One region of the Mesorhizobium sp. M1050 genome, then DNA from elsewhere that is predicted to be linked to it. Evidence: predicted binding sites of a transcription regulator. Region 1 holds the regulator's gene; each other region holds the start of a gene.
What was found. The regulator LexA, encoded in region 1, represses DNA repair genes until DNA is damaged. The targets are predictions, from matches to a motif close to TGTTCNNNNTGTGTTCNG.

Region 1 (3,278 bases):
GCAGGCGGCCTTGCCATGACATCCATCATCGCCGGCAGCGCCACGGCGCTGTTTGCCATCTGGCATTTTCAGCGTGTGTCGCCGCTCAGCCTATTCGCCAACCTGGCCATCATGCCTATCGTAACAGTCGTGATGTTCCTGGCTGTCGCCAGCGCGCTGCTGATGCCATTCGGGTTTGACTGGCCGGCCCTCTATCTGATGGGCAAAGGCCTGACGGTGATGATCGCGATGTCCGGATGGATTTCCGAGCGTTCGCCAGTCGACGCAATCGGTTTGATTTCGCAGCAATCCGTCGTGCTGGTGACGATTGCCTTGGTCATCGCGACGATGGCGACCACATGGTTGCGGCTCGCAGCGCTTCCCTTCGCGCTTGCCGGCCTGTTGACCGTCTCGGATACGCGCGTACCTGACGTGCTGGTCTCGGAGGATGCAAGGCTGGTGGCGCTGCCGATTGGCGGCGGCGAACTCGCGGTCAGCCGGGCCAGGCCGAACGAATTCACCGTCGACAACTGGAAGCGTGCGCTGACATCCGAAAGCATTATCGCGCCGGAGGTGTTCGACGAAGGCGACGGGCAATTCGACGTCGAGGATGCGGCTGAAATGCCGCCGGGAGCGCCATTCTATTGCACATCAGGCGTTTGTCTCGCCAGGCATCCGTCCGGAGCTATCATTGCCTATGTCGAGGACCGAAAGGACACCTGGAAAGCCTGCGGCTTCGCCGACCTGATCGTCATCAACGACGCGACGGCCTATGACGCTTGTCACAACCCGCTGGTTCTCGTCATCACCAAACGGCAACTGGCTCGCAATGGCAGTGCTGCCGTCTTCTTCGATCGCCAGTCGGCGACCACGCCGGCAACGGTCAGCTTTGCGGTGGGTAGGCCCTACCGGCCTTGGCACGTGCAACGTAAGTTTTCGCGTGAGGCGAGGGGCCTGCCGCCCTTCAAGAGACCGGACAAGCCCGTCGTTAAACCGCAGCTGCCTCAGTAACGGCGGATCAGGCCGACAAGCTTGCCCTGCACCTTGACCCGGTCTGGTCCGAAAATCCGCGTCTCATAGGCCGGATTGGCGGCTTCGAGAGCAATCGAGGCACCCTTGCGGCGGAACCGCTTCAGCGTCGCTTCCTCTTCATCCACCAGCGCCACGATGATCTCGCCAGGGCTCGCCGTATCGGCGTTGCGGATGATGACGGTGTCGCCGTCGAAGATGCCGGCCTCGATCATCGAGTCGCCCTTGACCTCCAGCGCATAGTGCTCGCCTCCCATGATCATGTCCGGCGGCACCGAGATCGAATGGGTCTGGTGCTGGATGGCATCGATCGGCACACCGGCGGCGATGCGCCCCATCACAGGGATCGACACGGCGGAGACCACGTCGTCGTCATTGCCGGCTGAAGGCATCCGCGAAGACGTCGGCTTGATCTGCCGGCCAAGGCCGCCCTGGCCGACGCTGGCCTGACCAAGACTGCCCTGGATGACGCTTGGCGAGAATTTTTTTGCGGCGTTGAGGCCGGGCGCGATCGAATCCGGCAGCCGCAGCACTTCCAACGCGCGTGCCCGGTTGGGCAGCCGGCGAATGAAGCCGCGCTCTTCCAGTGCCGTGATCAAACGATGAATCCCGGATTTGGAGGCAAGGTCGAGCGCCTCCTTCATCTCGTCGAAGGATGGCGGAATGCCGCTTTCCTTCAGGCGTTCATGAATGAACATCAGCAGTTCGTGTTGCTTGCGTGTCAGCATGGCGGCCCCCAGGGTACCTAAAAACCAGAATCAGAAAACAAACCCAGAACAAACACTATATGTTCCAGTTGTGTTCTGCAACCGTTTAAAGTTTAATGAATCTGTTAAGGCCGCTGAAATTATTTGGCGCGCGCCAGCGCGCTTGGGTGATCACGGCATGCCGTCACAAGGCGCTTTCCGGCATTGAAATTGTTATGGTTAATGGGCTGCCGCCCATCGTTGGCCCAAGCTTTGGCATGAGCTGCCCATGGATCCGCGACGGGGCATTTCCAGCCTTCCATGCGTTCGTCTGCCGTGAACGAAACGAAGCCAAAATGCCAACCTTGGTTAATTTGTTGATGCCAGTGTTGGCCAGCAGCGGCAACCGGATTTGTGCACTGGAAATTCGTCCCTCCATCATCCGACCAAGAGGCAACGATGCGACAACAGTTGGGACGACTGCGTCAGGTCACGGCCTCCTTGACGGCGAAACGCTGGTCCTTCCATGCATCCGTTCGCAGAATGTCTTCCAGCACCTCGACCGCCAGCCACACGTCCTTGTAGCCGACATAGAGCGGCGTAAATCCGAAACGGATGGTTGACGGCGCGCGGAAGTCACCGATCACTCCGCGCTCGATCAGCGCCCGCATGATTTGATAGCCATGATCGTGAACGAACGACACCTGGCTGCCGCGCCTGGTCGCGTCGCGGGTGCTCTCCAGCGTGAGGCCATAGGCGCCGCACTTCGCTTCGACGAGCTGGATGAACAGTTCGGTCAGCGCGACGCTTTTCTTTCGCAATGCCGCCACGTCGACGTCGTTCCAGATTGCGAGCGCACCTTTGAGCGCCCGCATCGACAGGACCGGCTGCGTGCCGCACAGAAAGCGGCGGATACCGGTGCCGGCAACATAGCCTCGTTCGAAGGCAAAGGGCCGTGCATGCCCCCACCAGCCGCTGAGCGGCTGGCTGATCGCGCCGTGGTGGCGTTGCGCGGCATAGATGAAGGCCGGCGCGCCTGGACCGCCGTTGAGGTACTTGTAGGTGCAGCCGACAGCGAAATCGGCTTTTGCATGATCGAGCTCGACTGGCAGAGCGCCAGCGGTGTGGCATAGATCCCAGACGATCAGCACTCCGGCCGCATGAGCTATGCGCGTCAGCGCCGCCATGTCGCGCAGTTCACCCGATTTGTAATTGACGTGGTTGACCAGCACCACCGCGACGCTTTCGTCGATCAGCTCTTCGATGGTTGGCGCGTCGACGCCCGCGAGGCGCAGAAGGACCCCATCCCGGGTCGAGGCAACGCCTTCGGCGATGTAGAGGTCGGTGGGAAAACTGTCAGCCTCGGCGACGATGGCCGATCGGCCGGGCCGCATCTCCATCGCGGCATGTAGCACCTTGTAGATGTTGATCGACGTCGTGTCGCAGACAACAGTCTGTCCGGCTGCGGCCCCGATCAAGCGTCCGAGCTGGTCGCCGAGTTCGATCGGCATCTCGAACCATCCGGCTGTATTCCAGGCCCGAATGAGATCCTTGGCCCATTCCTCGGTGGCCGCCTGCTGCAGC
Region 2 (3,278 bases), on a different contig from region 1:
GTCGTCTGGTCCGGATTGCCGGAATCCCAGTTCCACAGCAGCTTGCCGGTGGCAGCGTCGTAGGCACGGATGACGCCCGACGGCTCCTGCGTCGAATAATTGTCGTTGACCGCGCCGCCGACGATGATCTTGCCGCCTGATATCAGCGGCGCCGAGGTCGAGTAATAATAGCCCGACTTCGGATAGGGCATGTTGGTCAAAAGGTTCAGCGTGCCGCCCTCGGCGAAGGCGGGGCAGATCTGCCCGTTGGCGGCATCGAGCGCGATCAGCCGGGCGTCCGAGGTCGGCAGGTAGACGCGGGCAGCACACGGCTGGCCGGCGGCGATGGCCGCATCGGCATAATAGGACACGCCGCGGCAGGTTTGGTGCTGGCGGTCCTTGTCGAGCTTGATCTTGGGATCGTAGCGCCATTTCTCCTTGCCGCTCGCGGCATCGATGGCGATGGCGAAATTGTGTGGCGTGCAGATGTAGAGCGTGTCGCCGATCTTCAGCGGCGTCACTTGATAGGTGGTCTCGCCGATGTCGTCCGGTCCCTTGACGTCGCCTGTGCGGTAGGTCCACGCGGGCTGCAGCTTGGCGACATTGTCCGGCGTGATCTGGTCGAGCGGCGAATAACGCTGGCCGAACTGCGTGCGTCCGTAATAGTGCCACTCGCCGGCCGGCACATCATTGCCGAGGTTGGCGTTCGCGATCACCTTGTCGGTGCCGAGTTCGCCGGCAATGTCTTTCGGATCTGCCGTCATCGAGTAGCCGGCGACGGCAAGCGATGCCAGCACGGCAAGAATGAGCGGCGCGCGTGCATCGGGACCGGCAAGGCCCCGTCTCGCCCGCGGCGTCAGCAGCCAAAGCGCCACCAGCACGATGATGCCGCCGCGGGGCCCAAGTTCCCACCAATCGAACCCGGTCTCCCAGACGGCCCAGGCAAGCGTACAGAGCACGATCGCCGCGTAAAGCCACAGCGCGGTGGACCTGCGCCGGTAAAGCAGCCAGGCTGTGATCAGGAAGGCGAGGCCGACTATGATGTAATACCAGCTGCCGCCCATCGACGCCAACCAGATGCCGCCGCCGCCGAGCGCCAGGCCGATGAGCAGGAGAATGAGGGAGGTGATGGTGACAGCCAAGATGATACTCCTTCGACTGTTGCGCGCTCTCACACGCGGCCCTGGGCAACCGGCGTTACCTTCCTGCCCTGGGCCCACTTTCTCCTGCCCGCCGCGCCTGTCAAGCGCGGAGCACACGCCGAGGTAGAAATCCATCTTGCCTGCATCAAGGTTTTCCAGCAGTCTCGGCGCCGCGATAACCGACAAGGCGCGCTCGTTCGGACATCGATTTTTCGTCGCTCTCGGTTACCGCAAGGCCTGAACCGCGATATCAGGCACTTTACCGGAACAAAACGTAGACACTTCTGGTCTTTCGCTCCCGAATCACTACATTCGGGGCAATGTCCGGCTTTTCCGAAGACATGCCTTTTTTCGACGAACCCAATGCGCGGCCTTCGGCCCCGTCGGGCATTGCCGCGCGCGCCATGGCTGCCCGCAGCGGCCACAACAATGCGCCCGACTACCTGAAGGGGCTCAACCCGGAACAGCGGCTGGCTGTGGAAACCACCGAAGGTCCGGTTCTGGTGCTGGCCGGGGCCGGCACCGGCAAGACCCGCGTCTTGACCACCCGCATCGCTCACATCCTTGCCACCGGCAAGGCCTTCCCCTCGCAGATCCTGGCGGTGACCTTCACCAACAAGGCCGCGCGCGAGATGAAGATCCGCATCGGCGTCCTGATCGGCGAAGGCAATGTCGAGGGCATGCCCTGGCTCGGCACCTTCCACTCGATTGGCGTCAAGCTGCTGCGCCGCCATGCGGAACTCGCCGGATTGAGATCCGACTTCACCATCCTCGACACCGACGATGTCGTGCGGCTGATCAAGCAATTGATCCAGGCCGAGGGCCTCGATGACAAGCGCTGGCCGGCCAAGCAGTTCGCCCAGATGATCGACGGCTGGAAGAACAAGGGGCAAGGCCCCGCCGACATCGCTGAGGGCGACGCCCGCGCCTTCGCCAACGGCAAGGGCCGTGAACTCTACAAGGCCTATCAGGCGCGGCTGCAGACGCTGAACGCCTGCGACTTCGGCGACCTTCTGTGCCACCCGATTCGCATCTTCCGCGCCAATCCGGATGTGCTGAAGGAATATCACAAGCGCTTCAAATACATCCTCGTCGACGAGTATCAGGACACCAACACCGCCCAGTACATGTGGCTGCGGCTTTTGGCGCAGCGGCCGCAGTCCTCCCCCCTCGAGGGGGAGGTGCCCGCGAAGCGGGCGGCGGGGGTCGCCGCCGCAGGCCCCTCCAGAACGTCGAGCACTGCCGCGGCGCCCCCCCCCCCCCCGGGGGGGGGGGGGGCGCCGCCGGGGGGGGGGGGGGGGGGCGCCGCAGAAGGCACCTCCAGAACGTCGAGCACTGCCGCGAGGACCCCACCCGACCGGGCTTCGCCCGGCCACCCTCCCCTCAAGGGGGAGGGATATCAGCGCAGCGCCACCGTCAACATCTGCTGCGTCGGCGACGACGACCAATCCATCTATGGCTGGCGCGGCGCCGAGATCGACAACATCCTGCGCTTCGACAAGGATTTTCCCGGCGCCACCATCATCCGGCTGGAGCGAAACTACCGCTCGACCGCGCACATACTGGGCGCGGCCTCCCATCTCATCGCCCACAATGAGGGCCGCTTCGGCAAGACGCTGTTCACCGACCGCGACGAGCCGGAGGACGGCAAGGTGCATGTCCACGCCGCCTGGGATTCCGAGGAGGAAGCCCGCGCCGTCGGCGAGACCATCGAGGCCTACCAGCGCCAAAAGCACAATCTCAACGACATGGCGATCCTGGTCCGCGCCTCATTCCAGATGCGCGAGTTCGAGGACCGCTTCGTCACGCTCGGCCTCAACTACCGCGTCATCGGCGGCCCGCGCTTCTACGAGCGCATGGAAATCCGCGATGCGCTGGCCTTCTTCCGCGTGGTGGCGCAAGGCGCCGACGACCTCGCCTTCGAACGCATCGTCAATGTGCCGAAGCGCGGCCTGGGCGAAGCCACTATCCGGCAGATCCACGACACCGCCCGCGCGCTCCGCATCCCGATGCTGGAAGCCGCGGCAAAACTCGCCGAAAGCGACGAGTTGAAGCCGAAGGCGCGCGCGGCATTGCGCGAAGTGGCCGCCAATTTCGAGCGTTGGCAGAAGGCGCTGGAAACCACGCCGCACACCGAACTCGCCGAAACCATTCTCG
Region 3 (3,278 bases), on a different contig from region 1:
GGGGGGTGCGCCGCACACCCCCCCCCCCTGCCCGCGGTGGGGGCGGGCTGAACAGTGGGGCGCCCTGCGTCGCCCGCCGCCGCCGCCCGGACGGCGCGGGGCCCCCCGGCACTACCACATGCTCGAAGAGGAGCACGCGCTGATCCTGGAAGGGCAGGTGACGCTGCTGCTTGGCGAGGAGCGCCACGAGATGAAAGCCGGCGACTATGTCTGCTTTCCCGCCGGCCTGGCAGTCGGACATTCCTTCCTCAACAGCGGTAGCGGACCATGCCGCTATTTGATGATCGGCGAAAGAAATCCCAATGAAGTCTGCGTCTATCCCGATTCCAACAAGATGGCTGTCGACGCCCTGCGCCGGCGCGACGGTATTTTCGACATGGCGGCGGTGAGGCGTTACTGGGACGGCGAAGAGACGCAATAGCGCCCCGCTGTCTCTGGCTCACAATTGCTTCTCCGCCAGTTCCCTGAATTCGTCGGGTACCGAACGCGTCGCCTCAAGCGCTACCGTGCCGTAGCCGACCGCCTGTTTGCCGAAGCGTTCGCGGATCTTGTCGATGGCGCGGTCGGCGTCGAAGCGTGCCAGGCCTTTCCTGGTACCGGGCCGGCGTTTCTCATCGGCGAGGCCGAGGGGCAGTTCGAGTTGCAGCTCGATGCTTTCCTCGAGATGCGAGACCGAGATCGCCAGCAGCGAGATCGTTTTGTCATGCGGGTGGTCGGCGAGCACGCCGCGCACTAGGTCGCCGGCGATCTCGGCCAGCATCGTTGTCGCCGAGATCGGCTGGTCCAGCGTGATCGAGCGCGTGACGGCACTGAGATCGGCAAAGCGAACGCGCACGGTCACCGTGCGGCCGGGCCTCGCCTTGGCGCGCAACCGGCTGGCGACACGGTCGGCCAGATGCAGCAGAGTGGGCACGATGACCCGCGCCACGGCAGGTTTTTGGCCGAGCGCCGATTGCGCGCCGGCCGAATGCGCGCGGCGCTTCGTCTCCAGTTTTCGCGGGTCGCGGTTCCATGACAGGGCGGCGAGCTTTTCGCCGGCGGCGGGACCGAGCAGCCGCGTCAGCGCGCCGCTGTGCGTCCTGGCCAGCTCTCCGATGGTCTCGACGCCGATTTCGGCCAGCCGCGCCCTGGTCGCCGGCCCGACGCCCCACATCAGCCCGACCGGCAGATCGTGCAGGAAGGCGATCTCGGTGCCGGGCTCGACGACCACCAGCCCGTCGGGCTTGGCGACCTGCGAGGCGATCTTGGCCAGGTGCTTGGTGCGGGCGACGCCGATCGAGATCGGCAGGCCAAGTTCGGCGCGTACCCGGCGGCGGATGGTCGTGGCGATCTCTTCAGGCTGCCCGAACAAATGCGTGCAGCCGGCGACATCGGCAAAGGCCTCGTCGATGGAGATGCGCTCGACCAAAGGCGTGAAATCGTCGAGCACCTTGATCGCCGCGTCGCCCAGCCGCTGGTAGTGGCTGAAATTGCCGCCGACGAAGATCAACTGCGGGCAGAGCTCGCGCGCCTTGCGCCCCGGCATGCCGCCGCGCACGCCGAAGGCGCGCGCCTCGTAGGAGGCGGCGAGCACCACGCCGCCGCCCACCGCGATCGGCTTGCCGCGTAGCGACGGGTCGAGCAACTGCTCGACCGAGGCATAGAAGGCGTCGAGATCGGCATGGAGGATGGTGGCTGTGGTTTCCATCCCGAAGGCACATCCGCAGTTGCTGATAGACACGAACAAATAGAGAACAAAGGGGGATTGTTGTCAAGCAAGAGGTGGTTTCTTGGAGCTCATCCGCAGCAGTGCTGCTTTTCTCAAGTCCGGAACTGCGACCGCCTAGACGATATGCTCCGCCAGCAGCGCCGCCTTCATGGCCTCCAGAGCGGGCTCGCCGCCCGCCGCCAGCTCGTCGGCGACCCGTGCGAGCTTGTCGTCGGCCTTGCGGTGCTTGCTTCCCCAGGCGCCAAGCGTGGCCAGCACGGGCAGCAGGTCGATGCCGGCCTCGGTCAGCCGATAGACTGTCTTCAGCCCATGCGTCGGGTCCTCGCTGCGGGTGAGGATGCCTTCGTCCTGAAGGGTCTGCAGCCGCTCGGCCAGCGTGCGCGACGAGATGCCCTCGTCGGACTGCAGGAATTCACGAAAGTGCCTTTTCCCGGCGAAGACCAGGTCGCGGATGATGAGCAGAGTCCAGCGGTCGCCGAGCAATTCGAGCGACAGGTTGATCGGGCAGCCGGATCTTTCCCGCGTCGACATCTATGGTTCCACTTTTAAAGCAATTTACTATTGATACCGTTTTCGTCCTGTGTCAATGGTTCCAAATGTAAAGCATATAACGCTGGTCGCGACGGCTCACTGGGCGCACGCTTCAAGCCGGCACAAACCGAAGGTGAGTAACGATGAAAAAGCTGATCCTTCAAATGCAGATGTCGGTCGATGGCTTTGTCGGCGCCAATGAGGATCATGCCTGGCAGCTCTGGGAATGGGGCGACGAGAGCGCCTGGGACGAGGAACTGAAGCAGGACTTCAACGCCGTGTTCGCCGGCATCGATACCATCCTGCTCAGCCGCAAGATGGCGCAGGAGGGGTATCTTACCCATTGGGGTAATGCGGCGAAGAAATTTCCGCGCGATCCATTCTATGCTTTCGCGCAGCGCGTTGTCGACGCCCGGAAGGTGGTGCTGAGCGACAAGCTCAAGCAATCGGCCCGGGAGCCGGCTTGGGAGCGCACGAGGGTGGCCAGCGGCGACCTGCCGCGCGAAATCAATGCGCTTAAGGCGAGCGAGGGTGGCGATATGGCCGTCTTCGGCGGCGCCGGCTTTGCGTCCGCGCTGATCGCGGCCAGGCTAGTCGACGAGTTCCAGCTGTTCATCAATCCAGCGGTGCTAGGGGCCGGACGCCGGATCTTCGACCAGGGCGGTTTCCAAAACCTGCGGCTGCTCGGCTCGAAGGACTATGCTTGCGGCATGGTGGTCAACCGTTACGCATCGGTGGGGTGAGGGAGAGAGAAGATCCGGGACCTGACGTATCCTTTTTGTCCGCCCGTTCGTCTCTGTCCTTGAAGGTCGCGCAGCCCGCGATCCGTAACCCGGGAGACCAGCATGGCGAGCATACAGAGCGAGGCGAACAGGAACCACTACGCGACGATCGCCGCCAATGCGGGCAAGCTGACCAGCCCGCAAGCGATCATCGACCACAACGACACGCATTGGACAGCACTGACCGGCGAACCCGGCGGCGTCGATTATGTCGAGGTCGATGCCGGCGGCGTGCCGGCGATGTGGACGGTGCCGAA

Region 2: the regulator LexA is predicted to act here: its motif matches at 1,385-1,402, upstream of NKH57_RS05060 (ATP-dependent helicase).
Region 3: the regulator LexA is predicted to act here: its motif matches at 1,719-1,736, upstream of dinB (DNA polymerase IV).

What each region holds. Positions count from the first base shown of each region.
Region 1 covers NZ_JAMYMV010000065.1:23,910-27,187, reverse strand. Annotated here, with positions in the region: gene NKH57_RS26840 (ComEC/Rec2 family competence protein) at 1-990, shown strand, start outside; gene lexA (transcriptional repressor LexA) at 984-1,736, opposite strand; gene kynU (kynureninase) at 2,180-3,278, opposite strand, start outside.
Region 2 covers NZ_JAMYMV010000005.1:174,296-177,573, reverse strand. Annotated here, with positions in the region: gene NKH57_RS05065 (glucose/quinate/shikimate family membrane-bound PQQ-dependent dehydrogenase) at 1-1,121, opposite strand, end outside; gene NKH57_RS05060 (ATP-dependent helicase) at 1,442-3,278, shown strand, end outside.
Region 3 covers NZ_JAMYMV010000052.1:6-3,283, forward strand. Annotated here, with positions in the region: partial or broken gene NKH57_RS24030 (cupin domain-containing protein) at 1-421, shown strand, start outside; gene dinB (DNA polymerase IV) at 440-1,687, opposite strand; gene NKH57_RS24040 (winged helix-turn-helix transcriptional regulator) at 1,823-2,239, opposite strand; gene NKH57_RS24045 (dihydrofolate reductase family protein) at 2,383-2,982, shown strand; gene NKH57_RS24050 (alpha/beta hydrolase) at 3,085-3,278, shown strand, end outside.